3 regions of the Sphingomonas sp. P3_C6 genome follow, and region 2 is predicted to be linked to each of the others. Evidence: riboswitches for the same ligand, from Rfam matches in the RefSeq annotation. Region 2 holds a riboswitch; each other region holds the start of a gene.
What was found. Region 2 has a riboswitch for cobalamin ahead of metE (5-methyltetrahydropteroyltriglutamate--homocysteine S-methyltransferase). Riboswitches for the same ligand answer to the same signal wherever they lie in the genome.
Positions count from the first base shown of each region.

Region 1 (4,896 bases), on a different contig from region 2:
AACATGAATCTATTGCAGCGAGTGCAATGCATGGTGGGGTCGCATGCTCGCGACCGAAAGCGCGCGCACTTCGACGGTGAACAATTCCGGAGCGTGTGTTCGGGATGCGGCAGGCCGATGGTCAAGACACCTTCGGGCTGGGCCATCGAACTTGCGGCTGTCGTGCGTCCGGCGAACGGCAATCGGGAAAAGGTCGATCCCGACTGAGCGCGCATGGCGCAGCCCAGGCCCTTACGCCATGATCGTTCAGCAGAGTTTTAGGGTGGACCGGCTTTGGGGCGGGGCCCGCGGCCCCGCCCATTGCGGTCAGCGCAGGCTGTCCAACAACCGTTCCAGCTGGTCGCCGCGTGCGGCGATCGGCCTTGCAGACGGCCTCTGCTCGACATGCGGCTCGACCGCTCTTGCGCCACTAGCTTCGCAAAGTTCCCGCTGGGAAACCCGGACGCAGGCCGCTGCATCGCAGATAAGCCTCGGCTGCGTGGTGACGGCGCGGCACGGATTGACCGATTCGGTCGAACTGGCGGCTGCAGGCGTGAGTATTCCAAGGGCACATATCATGTGCCCGATCACCGATGTCTTCAAAGTCATGTGTATTCCCCCAACGCGACGCTGGGTACGCCCTTATGGTTTACAGGTCGTAAACTGTGATCGGGCGGGAGGCCCTTGCGTTTGCCGCTCGTCGCGGGGAGATAGGGTGCGATGTTGATCTTGCTCCTCGCGTCGATGCTCTCCGCCACCGGCCAGGCTGACGCCGCCATGCCCGACGATATCGTGGTCACGGCCCAGCGGCAGGATTGCCGGGTCCGCTTTGCCGACCGGGAACTGACCGACCGGGAATTCGATGCGCGTGCCAAGGAATGGGCGGCGGGGAAACCGGTGCGCGTCATCGCGCGGAACAGCACCGATCTCAAATGCCTGTCCAAGATCGCCTTCAAGCTTGCGGACCGGGGCGTGCGGTTGATCCAGTTCGTCGACCCTTCGGGCAAGACGGCAGACAAGATCCCCACCGGCCTTGGCATGGGGGCGGGGACGGCAACGGACAGCATGACGCCGACATTGTCGGTCAAGGATGCGGAACGCCGCTTCTTCGCCCGGAGAGCGGCGCAGCTCATCCTGGAGGGTAAATGCGGCGAAGCGCGCAAGCTCGTCCTCGAGGCGGGCGATCTCGAATCGGCGGCGCAGGTCGCCGAAGTCTGTCGCACGCCCTGATCTGGTCGAAGCGCCCGTTCGGCGGCAGGGTGGCGATGCGGCCGGACGTCAAATTCCGATGACGGCACTCGGCCGGGGGCTGATGGTCGCCGCCCCGCGCTCTGGCGCGGGCAAGACCGTGCTGACCATTGCCCTGCAACGTGCGCTGGCGCGCACCGGCCTTCGGGTCGGTGGCGCGAAAGCGGGTCCCGACTATATCGACCCCGGCTTCCACCTGATCGCAACCGGGCGGCCCTCGGCCAATCTCGACGGTTTCGCGTTCGATCCGTCGGCTTTGTCTGGCGCCGGCGCACAGGCGGCGCGGGGCGTCGACCTGGTCGTCGCGGAAGGGGCGATGGGGCTTTATGACGGACTGGCCATCGGGGATCGCAGCGGAAGCAGTGCGGCGGTCGCGTCGCTGCTCGGCTGGCCGGTAGTACTGGTGCTCGAGGCAAGCGGCAGCGCTCAGTCGGTCGCGGCAGTAGCGCACGGGCTCGCCACCTTTCCGGGCGCGCCGCGCATTGCCGGCGCGATCATCAACCGGGTCGCGAGCCCCAGGCATCGCCGGATGATCGAAGCCGGCTTTGCCCGCACCGCCATCCCGCTGCTCGGCATGGTGCCGGTCGACGATCGGCTCGCGATGCCGTCACGGCATCTCGGCCTCGTCATGGCCGGCGAGCATCCCGCGATCGGCAGCCGTATAGACGCCATGGCCGATGTGGTCGCCGCGCATTGCGACCTCGCCGCCATTGCCGCGGTGGCCGGCGCCACGCAGGATGCACCCCTGCCGGCCATTACCTTGCGCCCGCCGGGACAGCGGATCGCTGTTGCCCGCGACGATGCCTTCGCCTTTTTCTATCCGCATGTCGCCGATGGCTGGCGCCGGGCCGGTGCCGAGCTGGTCTGGTTCTCGCCACTGGCCGACGAGCCTCCGCCGCCCGACTGCGACGCCTGCTGGCTGCCCGGCGGCTATCCCGAGCTTCATGCCGCCAGGATCGCGGCCAACCGGCTGTTCCTTGATGGTCTCGCCGCCTTTGCCGCGACGCGTCGCGTCCATGGCGAGTGCGGCGGCTATATGGTGCTCGGCCGATCGCTCGAAGATGCCGATGGGGTCACCCATCCCATGGCCGGGTTGCTGCCTGTCGAGACCAGCTTCGCGCGGCGCAAACTCCAGCTGGGCTACCGCCGCGCGAGATGGCGCCGCGACATGGGTTTTGCCGATCGGGGCGAGACGAGCTGGGGGCACGAATATCATCATTCGACCCTCGCGGGCGGCGAAGAAGCGTCATTGGCTGACGTGGTGGATGGCGAGGGTAACCCGCTCCCGCCGGCCGGCCATGCGGTCGGTCATGTCACCGGCACCTATTTCCATGCGATCGCCTGACCGTGATTGACGCCGTCCCCGCCGCCGCCTAGGCGCCGGCTTGCGACAGGTTCCCCGGAAACGGGGATGAAAATGGGAACGGGGTTCAAGACCCCGGCTGCCCCTGCAACTGTGAGCGGCGAGCCAACGGACCACATGCCATTGGGATTTCGATCCTGAGAAGGCGGCCCGACCCGGCATTGACCCGCAAGCCAGGAGACCTGCCCGTCGCGGTCGTTCTTCGTCCGGCCAGGGTGCGCCGAGCGAACGGGTCAACCCGCGTAGCGACATAGCCGAACCGCGTCTTGCGGGTGGGGATCTCCCTGCCTGCCGGGCGCCTCGAATGTCGTTAGGGGTTAAATGCTCAAGCAGTCACTGTTTCTCGCCGTCCTTTTTTCCACGCCGGCCTTCGCGCAGGAAGCGCCAAGGCCCGATGCCGCCGCCGATTCCGATGCCGATTCCAATGAGAGCGGCACCGTCATCGTTACCGCCACACGCACGCCGACCGATATCGACAAGGTCGCCTCGTCGATCACCGTGCTCGACAAGGCGGCGATCGACCGCAGCCAGGACCTGACCGTCGGCGATCTGATCCTGCGCACGCCAGGCGTCAGCCTGTCGCGCAACGGCGGTTACGGCACCGCGACCCAGTTGCGGATCCGCGGTGCCGAGACCGACCAGACCGTCGTCGTCATCGACGGGGTCAAGCTCAACGACCCTTCCTCGGCCGGGGGCGGCTATAATTTCGCAAACCTTCTGGTCGGCGACGCCGCGCGCATCGAGGTGTTGCGCGGCCCGCAGTCGATCCTGTGGGGCAGCCAGGCGATCGGTGGCGTCGTCAACGTGGTGACCCCGCTGCCCGAGCGGAAACTCGAAGGCAGTTTCGATGTCGAGGCGGGCTCGCGCGACACGGTCAGCGCACGCGCCGGCCTGGGCGGAAAGACCGGCCCCCTGTCGTGGCGTATCGGCGGCCAGACCTTCACCACTGACGGCATCTCCGCCATCGCGCCCGCTTTCGGCGGGGTCGAAAAGGACGGCTATACCAATAGCAGCGTCACCGGCCGCGCCGTGCTTCAACTGGCCGATGGCGTCAGCGCCGATGTCCGCGGCTATTATTCGAACGGCCGTACCGATCTGGATTCGACCAGCGGGGATTCGGCCGACTATTCGCTCAACAAGGAATTTGTCGGTTATGCCGGCCTGAACGTCGATCTGTTCGGCGGCCGCCTGCGCAACCGCGTGGCCTATGGCTATACCAACACCAAGCGCGATAACTACAATCCGACCCGCCAGCGCCCTCAGTCGTTCGATTCAGCCGGCCGCAACGAGCGGATCGAATATCAGGGCAGCCTTGCCCTGTTCAAAGGCTGGAACGCGGTCTTCGGCGTCGAGAACGAGAAGTCGCGTTTCCGCAGCGTCTCCCCACCCGCCGCGCTGGCCACGCCGGTGCCCGCCGCGGCGCGCGGCAATGCCGAGATCACCGGCGTCTATGGGCAGGTGAGCGGCGAGATCCTGTCGGGCCTCACGCTGACCGGCGGCATCCGTAACGACGATCATAGCCGCTATGGCAGCAAGACCCTGTTCAGCGCCGGCGGCGTCTGGGTGCTACCCACCGGCACGGTGCTCCGCGCCAGCTATGGCGAGGGCTTCAAGGCGCCGACCCTGTATCAGCTCTTCTCCGAATATGGGAATCGGGCGCTGAGCCCGGAAACGGCTCATGGCTGGGAAGCGGGCGCCGAACAGCGGCTGCTCGATGGCGCATTGTCCTTTGGCGGCACCTATTTCCGGCGCGACACGACCAACCAGATCATCTTTTCGAGTTGCACGGCCACCTCGGCCAACCCGCTCTGTTTCCAGCCTGGCACGACGATCCGGCGCTCGGGCTATTACCAGAATGTCGCCGTCGCTTTTGCCCAGGGCATCGAGGCGACGGCCCAGGCGCGGATCGGCTCGCGCCTGTCGATCGACGGCAATTACAGCTGGATCGAATCCGAGGACCGCTCGCCCGGTGCGAATTTCGGCCGCTGGCTGCCCCGGCGTCCGCGTCATTCGGCCAATGGATCGATCGACTATCGCCTGCCTTCCGGCAGCTCGGTGGGTGCGGCGGTGCGCTGGTCGGGGGAATCCTTCGACAATGCCACCAACACGACCCGGCTTGCGCCCTACACGCTGGTCGATCTGCGCGGCGAAGTCGCGCTGACCGACACGGTGAAGCTGTTCGGCCGCATCGAGAATCTGTTCGACGAACAATATCAGACGATCGCCCGCTACGGCACGCTCGGGCGCAGCGTCTATCTCGGCCTGCGGGGCCGCTTCTGACGACCGATACGGATCAACTGGAGGAA
Region 1 covers NZ_JBFUHB010000012.1:87,992-92,887, reverse strand. Annotated here, with positions in the region: gene AC1DT7_RS13535 (hypothetical protein) at 700-1,209, shown strand; gene AC1DT7_RS13530 (cobyrinate a,c-diamide synthase) at 1,268-2,572, shown strand; cobalamin riboswitch at 2,603-2,794, shown strand; gene AC1DT7_RS13525 (TonB-dependent receptor plug domain-containing protein) at 2,912-4,870, shown strand.
Region 1: another riboswitch for cobalamin. It lies ahead of AC1DT7_RS13525 (TonB-dependent receptor plug domain-containing protein); the one in region 2 lies ahead of metE (5-methyltetrahydropteroyltriglutamate--homocysteine S-methyltransferase).

Region 2 (4,896 bases):
TGGGTCGCCGCGTGCACCAAGGCGGGCGGGCTGTTCGCACAGGGGCTGAGCATCGCAGCGATGATCCCGTCCATGGGGCTGGCCGCGGCGATCATCATGGCGCCGGCAATGGTGGCGCTCGGGCTGGTCGCCTGGTTCGGACGCGAGACTCGCGGCGGAGATCTGCGCGACCTGGAGGGTGCTGCCGGGTAGCGGCTTTGCTCCGATCCGGCCGAGATTGAACCGGAAGTGGGTTCGTCCCTGCTCGACCTTGCGGCCGATGCGGCGCAGATTGGCCCTATTACAGCGTTTCAGACAATCGGGGGTCGGATCATGACATGTTTCCGGGCGAGCACACGCGTGCGTGCCTCTCTCTTGGCGTCCATTGGGCTTGCTGCCTTCTCGACACCGCTCGCCGCACAGACGGCCGAGCGCGAGCTGGGCAATCCGCGCCTGCTCGCGCCCGAGGCGCAGGGCGTGCCGGTGGCCGAAAAGCTGGTGCTGGCGGCGGTGCCGACCGCGCCCGGCGTGGCGGGGCATGAAAGCGTGCTCGACCTCGACGTGGTCTATACCGACGGGCAGATCTTCAACCCGGCGACCGGGCTTTATGACAAGGTCCGCCTGCGCAGCTATAACGGCACCGACGTCAGCCCGACCACGCCCTATGTCTCGCCGACGATCGAGGTGAAGCCGGGCGACACGATCCGGGTCAATCTCAACAACAAGCTGCCGGCCGATCCGAGCTGCGGGCCGATGACCGGGCACATGCCCAACAAGCCGCATTGCTTCAACGGCACCAATCTCCACACGCACGGCCTGTGGGTGAATCCGTCGGGCAATGGCGACAATGTGCTGCTGTCGATCAACCCCGGCGTCAGCTTCCAGTATGAATACAACATCCCGGGCGACCATCCGTCGGGGACCTTCTGGTACCATACCCACCGCCACGGCTCGACCGCGCTTCAGGTGTCGAGCGGCATGGCGGGCGCGCTGATCGTCCGCGGCGACCGCCTCCCCACGGCGACGGCGCATGGCGATATCGACACGCTGGTGAAGGGCATGCCCGAGCGGGTGATGGTGATGCAGCAGATCCAATATGCCTGCCGCGAGCCCGACAAGAACGGGAAACCCGGCCCGATCAAGCTGAACGCGGACGGCACCTATCGCTGCGATACCGGCGATGTCGGCAAGATCGAGGCTTATGATCTGTTCGGCGGCGGCAAATGGGGCAAGACGGGCCGCTACACCTCGATCAACGGCGTGGTGCTGCCCAGCTTCCATGCGAAGCAGGGCCAGATCGAGCGCTGGCGCATGATCCATGCCGGGGTGCACGACACGATCAGCCTGACCCTGGTGAAGATGAAGCCCAAGGCGCAGCTTGCCGCCACGCTGAGCGAGGCAGCCGAGAAGAAGTTCATCGCGCAGAGCTGCACTGGCGCGGCGGTCCCTTATCATCTGGTTGCGGCTGACGGGCTCACCATGGGTGCGGCGCAGGCGACCAAACTCGCGACCTTCCAGCCGGGCTATCGCTTCGACGCCCTGGTCGTCTTCCCCGAGGCAGGCGATTATTGCGTGATCGACGCGTCCTCGCCGGGTGCAGGATCGGTCAACGGCGATACGCCGGGCCCGCAGCTGATGGGGACGGTGAGGGTCGAGGCCGGCACGGCGGTGCCCGATATCACTGCCTATGTGACCGACGCGCTGGTCGCGCGCGCCCAGGCCGCCATGCCGCCCGCCGTCCAGCCGGCGGTCGTCGCCGACCTGAAGGCCGGTCTGAAATTCACCCAGTTCACGCCGCATCCCGACATCGAGGAGAGCGAGACGAAAGGCCGGCCGCCGCAGGAGCTGACCTTCTTCATCGACACCAGCGACAAGAACAACACCAAGTTCGAGGTCGGGAACACGCTGAAGACCGAGGATACGGAGGCCTATGATCCGAACCGGATCGATCGCAAGCTGGTGCTCGGCACGGCGGAGGAATGGGTGATGCAGTCGCATCTCGGCAGCCATCCGTTCCACATCCACGTCAATCCGTTCCAGATCGTCTCGATCACCGACCCGAGCGGCAAGGACGTCAGCGCGCCCGGATCGATCGACGATGCGGACGGCGGCAAGATCGATCCGCAATATGCCGGGCTGAAGGGGGTGTGGAAGGACACGCTCTGGATCAAGGGCCTGGCGCCGACCGTTCCGAAGGGCTTCTACACGGTCAGGGTGCGGACGCGGTACCAGCGCTATATCGGCGAGTTCGTGATCCACTGCCATATCCTCGACCATGAGGATCAGGGCATGATGCAGAATGTCGCGGTGGTGCTGGGGCAGGGCGAGACCGGCCTCCACGCGGCCGAGGGCGCCAAGCCGATGGAAGGCATGCACCACTGAGGGGGCTGTCGGCCTTCCCATCCACACCCCGTCATGCCGGACTCGTTCCGTCATCCATTCCGCGGCTGGGTAAGACGCCAGAGCTTTGGCGGTGCGCTTGCGGCTCGATGGACCCCGGAACGAGTCCGGGGTGACGGTTGGTGGCGTATGTCTGTGACAAAAGTCCCGGTGGATTCTGCTGCCTCTGTTGGAACTCCACGAGCGGAAACGCCGCGAATCCGTGCTTTTTTTTGTTGGAGACTTTTGTCACCCCTATCGGGCCCATTCGTTGTTAGAGCATCATATAAAGATATAAAGAAATCTTTATATGTAACTTGACGCAGCGCTCTTGATGGCTATCCTCATGACTGTCGAGGTTCTTCGTCCGGGTTTCCGGGCGGAGCTAAGACGGGAAGCCGGTGACGGCGCGCACCCGTGAGGGGGCGAGTCCATTCCGGCGCTGCCCCCGCAACTGTGAGCGGTGAGCGGCGGTCCAATTCGTGTCACTGGTCCAGGCAAGGGACCGGGAAGGCCGGACCGGCGCATCGACCCGCGAGTCAGGAGACCTGCCTCGTCAGATAACGTCCTCCGGCGGGGTGTCCGGTCAGGCCGCGTGCACCACCGCGCCCTGGCTTGCCATGAGGGCGTCGGCCCGTTGCCGCGCGTCCGGCCGTCACCTGGCCCAACGCAAGGCCAAGACGATGACCATCTCTGTTGCCACTCTGGGTTTCCCCCGCATCGGCCCGCGCCGCGAACTGAAGGTCGCGCTCGAAAGCTTCTGGTCGGGCAAGTCCGGCGCCGATGACCTGACGCTTGCCGCACAGGGCCTGCGTGCCGCCGCCTGGGCGCGGCAAAGCGCGCTCGGCGCGGACGTCATCCCGAGCGGCGACTTCTCGCTCTACGACCATGTGCTCGACATCTCGGCGATGCTTGGCGCGGTGCCTGCGCGCTATGGCTGGAGCGGCGGCAAGGTCGGCCTCGACACCTATTTCGCGATGGCTCGCGGCGCACAGGGTGCGAAAGGCCATGAGGGCTGCACCCATGCGGTCGACAGCACCGCGCAGGAAATGACCAAATGGTTCGACACCAATTATCATTACATGGTGCCGGAACTGAGCGCGGGGCAGCGCTTCGCGCTGTCGTCGAGCAAGCTGGTAGACGAATTCCTCGAAGCCAAGGCGCTTGGATACCACACGCGCCCGGTGCTGCTCGGGCCGGTGACCTGGCTGACGCTCGCCAAGGGCAAGGATGCGGCGCCGCTGTCGCTGCTCGACGCGGTGCTGCCCGTTTATGAAGAAGTGCTGGCGCAGCTCGCCCGCGCCGGGGGCGACTGGGTGCAGATCGACGAGCCGTGCCTGGTGCTCGACCTCGACGACGGTCAGCGCGCCGCGCTGAAGCAGGCGTACAAGCGCCTGTCGGTGAACGGGCCGAAGGTGATGCTGGCAACCTATTTCGGCGCGCTCGGCGATAATCTGGCGCTGGCGACCGACTTGCCGGTCCACGGGCTGCACGTGGATCTGGTGCGTGCGCCGGAACAGCTCGATGCGGTGTGGCAGCGTGCCCGGCCTGACCTGCTATTGTCGCTCGGCGTGATCGACGGCCGTAATATCTGGCGGGCCGATCTCGATGCGCTGATCGAGCGTATCGCGCCAATTGCGGCGGAACGTGACGTGATCCTCGCACCGTCCTGTTCGCTGCTGCACGTACCGGTCGATCTCGGCATCGAGACGGCGCTCGACCCCGAGGTGAAGCAATGGCTCGCCTTTGCAGTGCAGAAGATCGGCGAACTGGCGGTATTGGCTCAGGCGCTGAACGAGGGGGCCGAGTCGGTCGCCGAGCCGCTGGCGGCAGCGCGCGCCGCGGTTGAATCGCGCAAGGCGTCGCCGCTGATCCATAACCCCGAGGTCGCGACGCGGCTGGCGGCGGTCGACGCCGGCATGACGAACCGGGCATCGCCCTTTGCCGATCGCCGGACGGCGCAGCAGGCGCGGCTCGGCCTGCCGAGTTTCCCGACCACGACGATCGGCTCCTTCCCGCAGACGCAGGAGGTGCGCAAGGCGCGGGCCGCGCATATCAGGGGCGAAATCGACGATGCCGCCTATGAGCAGTTCCTGCGCATCGAGACGGCGGCGACGGTCGCGTGGCAGGAGAAGATCGGCCTCGACGTGCTGGTGCATGGTGAGTTCGAGCGCAACGACATGGTGCAATATTTCGGCGAGCAGCTGTCGGGCTTCGCCTTCACCCGGAGCGCCTGGGTGCAGAGCTATGGATCGCGCTGCGTGCGGCCGCCGATCCTGTACGGCGATGTCGCCCGGCCCCGGCCGATGACGGTCGAGTGGTGGCGCTACGCCCAGTCGCTGACGGATAAGCCGATGAAGGGCATGTTGACCGGCCCGGTTACGATTCTGAACTGGTCGTTCGTGCGCGACGACCAGCCGCGTGAGCGTAGCTGCCGCGAGATCGCGCTGGCGATCCGCGACGAGGTGATGGATCTGGAGGCGGCCGGTGCCGCAGTGATCCAGATCGACGAGGCGGCGTTGCGGGAGGGGCTGCCGC
Region 2 covers NZ_JBFUHB010000037.1:24,432-29,327, forward strand. Annotated here, with positions in the region: gene AC1DT7_RS22275 (MFS transporter) at 1-192, shown strand, start outside; gene AC1DT7_RS22280 (multicopper oxidase family protein) at 340-2,361, shown strand; cobalamin riboswitch at 2,698-2,928, shown strand; gene metE (5-methyltetrahydropteroyltriglutamate--homocysteine S-methyltransferase) at 3,042-4,896, shown strand, end outside.

Region 3 (4,896 bases), on a different contig from region 2:
GATATCCCGTCGGCGAGGATCTCGTTTTCCAGTCGATGAACGAATCGAGACGCGGCCGACCGGCCAAAACGGTCGCCCAGCACAATCCGCGCCGTTCCCTGCGCCGGTGTCAGCGGCGGCATCGAATGAACGTCTAGGAGCACCGCGATGCCGAAGCGTGTGCGGGCGCGCTTCAGCGCCTCGGCCAGGGCGGCGTGATAGGGCCGGTGGTCCGTTTCGATCCGCGCCATTACCTCGTCGCCGTCGAGCCGCCGCCGCCAGATGTCGCCGGCGCCTGAAACCCGGCGCGGAACGAGGCCGAGTCCGCCACGCATCCTGGCCGACTGGATCGGCATCGCCTGGCGGCTTGCACCGTCGTCGATGCCGGGGTCGCGTTCCTGCTCGCTGCGGTTGAGGTCGATCCAGGCCCGGGCGACGCGCTGCACCAGCATCGTCTCGTTGGCACGTGCCAGGATGGCCACGGCGTCGATGTGGCGGTCCTCCAGCGGCGTCAGCGCCACCACGGGCACCCGCAGCGCAGCACGCAATGCCAGCGGATACTCGCGCCCGGCGTGCGGCACTGACAGGATGACCGGGCTCTCCGGCTCGTCGGGGCCGTATCGGTCGAAGGAAAGGGCGCTCTCGGCCATTGTCTTCAGCCTAGGCCGGGTGCCCCTCCGCCGCAATCGCGCTTTGTGCCGGAACGGCATGGCAGGGCCGGTCCGAACGCTGGAAAATCTTAAGAGCTTGGCGCATATGCTCGGGCCACCAACTGAGCGGGATCGCGATGATCAGAATATTGCTGGCCGAAGACGACCGGGTGATGCGCGAATATCTGACGCGTGCGCTCGAGCGTTCGGGATATGCCGTCAGCGCGGTCGATCGCGGCACAGATGCGATTCCGCTGCTTGAATCGCAGCAGTTCGACCTGCTGCTCACCGATATCGTCATGCCGGAAATGGACGGCATCGAGCTTGCGCAGCGCGCTGGCGAGATGTGCCCGGATCTGCGCGTCATGTTCATCACCGGCTTCGCGGCGGTCACGTTGAAGGCAGGCAAGACGATGCCGCAGGCCCGCGTTCTCTCCAAGCCGTTCCACCTGCGCGACCTCGTGCTCGAGGTCGATCGCATGTTCGAAATGGAGAATGCGACGAGGGGTCTTTGAATGAAGGGTGCGATTTCGTGCATGGCCGCTTGCGCCATCCGATAACCCTCGTTAGAGGGCGCAACTCGCGTGGGCGTGTAGCTCAGTGGTAGAGCACTGTGTTGACATCGCAGGGGTCGCAAGTTCAATCCTTGCCACGCCCACCATTTTAAAAAGCCCGCAAGGTTTCAGGACCTTGCGGGCTTTTTTATCGCCGTCTCAGTCAGGTTCGCGCTGGGCGCCGGATTCGACCGCACGCAGCATGCGTGAGCGGAACTTCACCCGTTGCCAGAAGGTCGCGTCCTGCAGGCGCCTTTCCTTGATCGCGTCGCCGGTCAGCTGGTCGAGCATCGCGTCGCTCATTTCGGCGTCCCCACTGGCGAACTCGCCCGAGATTTCGTCGAAACGGTCTCGCTGCTCCTGCGCCGTGTAGGTGCGGGGAACGAACGCCGTCGTCCGGGCCGAGGAACCGTTCATGTCAGGACCGCCTTGATGGAATCAACGGTCCGGACCGGCGGCGTGTTCCCGCGTTGATGGCGCGCGCCACGGGGCACGTCGCTTGCGTCCCCGCCCGCGCGCCGATAAGGGCGCCAGCGTGACGGGTTCCCGGCAAGGGGAACAATAGGGAAGTCGGTGCGCGGAACGGTCCGCAATTCCGATGCTGCTCCCGCAACTGTGACCGGATAGCAGATGCTCCCAACTGCCACTGGGCGAAGGCCCGGGAAGGCGGAGCATCAGGCGAAGACCCGGAAGTCAGGAGACCTGCCCGCCACAGTCGATCCATCGCGCGGGCGGGATGCACCGGGCGGTCGAGGGCATTGCCTCGAGCGAGCGACATGAACCGGGCCATCGGGGCCGGATGTCGCCTGAGGCGCGTCCGGCATTCGCGGCCCCATGTAGAGGGGTAGATTATGTCCATCAATTCCACGGTCAACGACAACGCTATTTCCTCCCATTCCGGAGATATGCGTAACGATCGTTGCGGACTCGCACTTTTTCGTCGTCACCGGCTTGGTAACCAATTGAGCCTCCTGGCAATCCCCGTTGCGTTGTTGTCCGCTGCGCCGGTGTCCGCGCAGGAGGCGGGCGAGGAGTGCAAGGCCGGGTCGGACGACTGCATCGTCGTCGCCGACCTGCGCGCGGGGCCGGACATCGTCGTCGCGGCGCGCGTCCCGCAATATGCCAGCCAGATCGGCCAGTCGGTCACGGTCATCACCCGCGACCAGATCGAGCAGCGCCAGACGGTCGCCGTTTCCGATCTGCTGGCGACCACGCCCGGCATCACCGTTTCGCGTAACGGCGGACTTGGGACCGTCACGGCAGTGCGTATCCGCGGCGCGGAAGGCGAGCAGACACTGACCCTGATCGACGGGGTGCGGGTCAATGATCCGTCCTCACCCGGGGGCGCTTTCGATTTCGGCTCGTTGCTCGCCGGTTCGATCGACCGGATCGAGATCCTGCGTGGGCCGAACTCGGTGCCCTGGGGTAGCCAGGCGATTGGCGGCGTGGTGAACATCGTCACCGCGCGTCCAACCGAGGGCCTGCAGGGCCGCGGCAGCGTGGAATATGGCTCGTTCGACAGCGTCTTCGCCAATGCCGGCATTTCCGGCGGCCGCGGCCCGGTCACTGCATCGCTCACCGGCGGCTATGCCCGTACGGACGGCATCTCGATCGCCGCGAACGGCACCGAGCCCGATGGCTATCGACGCTACGGCGCGACCGGTCAGGTCGGCATCGCGTTCACGGACGAGATCGGGGTGGATCTGCGCGGCTATTACGCGCACAGCAAGACCGACTTGGACGGCTTCGCCTCGACCCCGCCTTATGGCCTGATCGACGATCCCGAATATTCGACGTCGCAGGAGATCTACGGTTATGCCGGGGTCCATGCGAATTTGCTCGACGGGCGATTCCGCAACCGCGCCGCCTTCACCATCGCCGACATCAACCGTGACAATTTCGATCCACGGGCCGGTTCGGACGCCATCTTCTTCGGCCGCGGCCGGAGCGAGCGTTATGAATATCAGGGCGATTTCCAGGCCGCGCGGCAGCTCCGGCTCGTTGCCGGCGTCGAGCGGGAGAACAGCAATTTCCGCACCGACACCGACAGTCACGCGAGCCACATCACCAGCTATTACGGCCAGGCCATCGTAACGCCGATCGACATCCTGACCGTCACGGGTGGCCTCCGCCGCGACGAGAATGCCGATTTCGACGGGCATACCAGCTATAGCGTCAATGCGGCCCTAGCGCTGCCCGAGGGGACCATTTTTCGCGGCAGCTACGCCGACGGTTTCAAGGCGCCGACGCTGTATCAGCGCTTCGCCTCCTTCTACGGCACAATCGACCTGAAGCCGGAGGTTTCGCGCAACTATGATTTCGGCGTCGAGCAGCGTCTGTTGAGCGGTGCGGCGACGATCGGGGTCACCTATTTCCACCGCGATACGAAGAACCAGATCGATTTCGATTCGGTCACCTTCACCTACAGCAACATCGTTCGCACGCGCGCCAAGGGTGTCGAAGTGGAACTGTCGCTGCGACCCACCGACGCCCTGACGCTGACCGGCAATGTCAGCTATATCGACAGCGAGAACCGGTCGCCCGGCCTCAATTTCGGCAAGGATCTGGCACGGCGTCCGAAGGAGACGGCCAATATGTCGGTGGACTATCGGCTGCCCTTCGGTCTCTCGGTCGGTGGAACGGTCAGCATCGTCGGAGACAGCTTCGACAATGCCGGCAACACCACCCGGCTCGATGGCTATGTCTTGACCGGCCTGCGCGCGGAAATGCCGATCGGCGATCGCTTCTCCGTCTATGGCCGGGTCGACAATCTGTTCGACGAGAAATATCAGACGGTCGCGAACTATGGCACGGCCGGTCGTGCCGCCTATGGCGGTATCCGCGTGAAGCTCCACTGATGACCCTCCGTTCATCAGAACGGAAAATCGGGCGCGCGGTCCTGCCGCTGCTCCTGCTTCTCGCCGGGTGTTCGCCCGCGCGGCCGCCGGGCGGCGGCGGGATCGTTTCCACCAATCCCTGTTCGGATGCGGTCCTGATCGATCTGGTCCCGGCCGGTCGCATCGCCGCGATCAGCCATTATTCGCAGGATCCCGGGGCGACCTCGATCGACCTGTCCGTGGCGAACCGCTTTGCCTCCACCACCGGCACTGCGGAGGAAGTGATCGCGCTCAAGCCCGACCTGGTGGTGACGAGCAGCTTCACGCCCGCCAGCACGCGCAACGCCTATGACCGTGCCGGGCTGAAGACCCTGGTGCTCGATTATCCGTCGACGATCGAGCAGAGCAAGGCGCAGGTCATGCAGATCGCTGCCGCCGTCGGGGCCGAGGCGCGGGGCAGGGCGCTCAACGCGCGAATCGACGCCGCCGTTCTTTCTGCTCTTCCCCGGCGAAGGCCGGGGCCCAGTTGGGAAGGTGGAAATAAGGGAGCGTCGGCACCAGCCAAAGGGCCTTCCGATACTGGGCCCCGGCCTTCGCCGGGGAAGAGGGAAGAAGCGAATCCCTCGGCACTCCTCTTCATCTCCGGAGACCTCGCCAACGGGACGGGCACCCTGCTCGACGAATTGCTGACCAGGGCCGGCTTCCGCAACGCCGCGGCCGATTACGGACTTGCCTTCACCAGCACCCTCCCGATCGAGACCATCGCCATGAAGCCGCCGCGCGTGATCTTCACCCCCGGCCCGTCGCGCATGGCGGGGCTGCGCGGGCGTGTCCTCGCGCGCACCGGTGCGACAGTGTCGGAGGCGGCGTTTCCCC
Region 3 covers NZ_JBFUHB010000007.1:155,471-160,366, forward strand. Annotated here, with positions in the region: gene AC1DT7_RS10415 (N-formylglutamate amidohydrolase) at 1-629, opposite strand, end outside; gene cpdR (cell cycle two-component system response regulator CpdR) at 767-1,144, shown strand; tRNA gene AC1DT7_RS10425 (tRNA-Val) at 1,216-1,290, shown strand; gene AC1DT7_RS10430 (hypothetical protein) at 1,343-1,600, opposite strand; cobalamin riboswitch at 1,707-1,907, shown strand; gene AC1DT7_RS10435 (TonB-dependent receptor plug domain-containing protein) at 2,146-4,041, shown strand; gene AC1DT7_RS10440 (ABC transporter substrate-binding protein) at 4,041-4,896, shown strand, end outside.
Region 3: another riboswitch for cobalamin. It lies ahead of AC1DT7_RS10435 (TonB-dependent receptor plug domain-containing protein); the one in region 2 lies ahead of metE (5-methyltetrahydropteroyltriglutamate--homocysteine S-methyltransferase).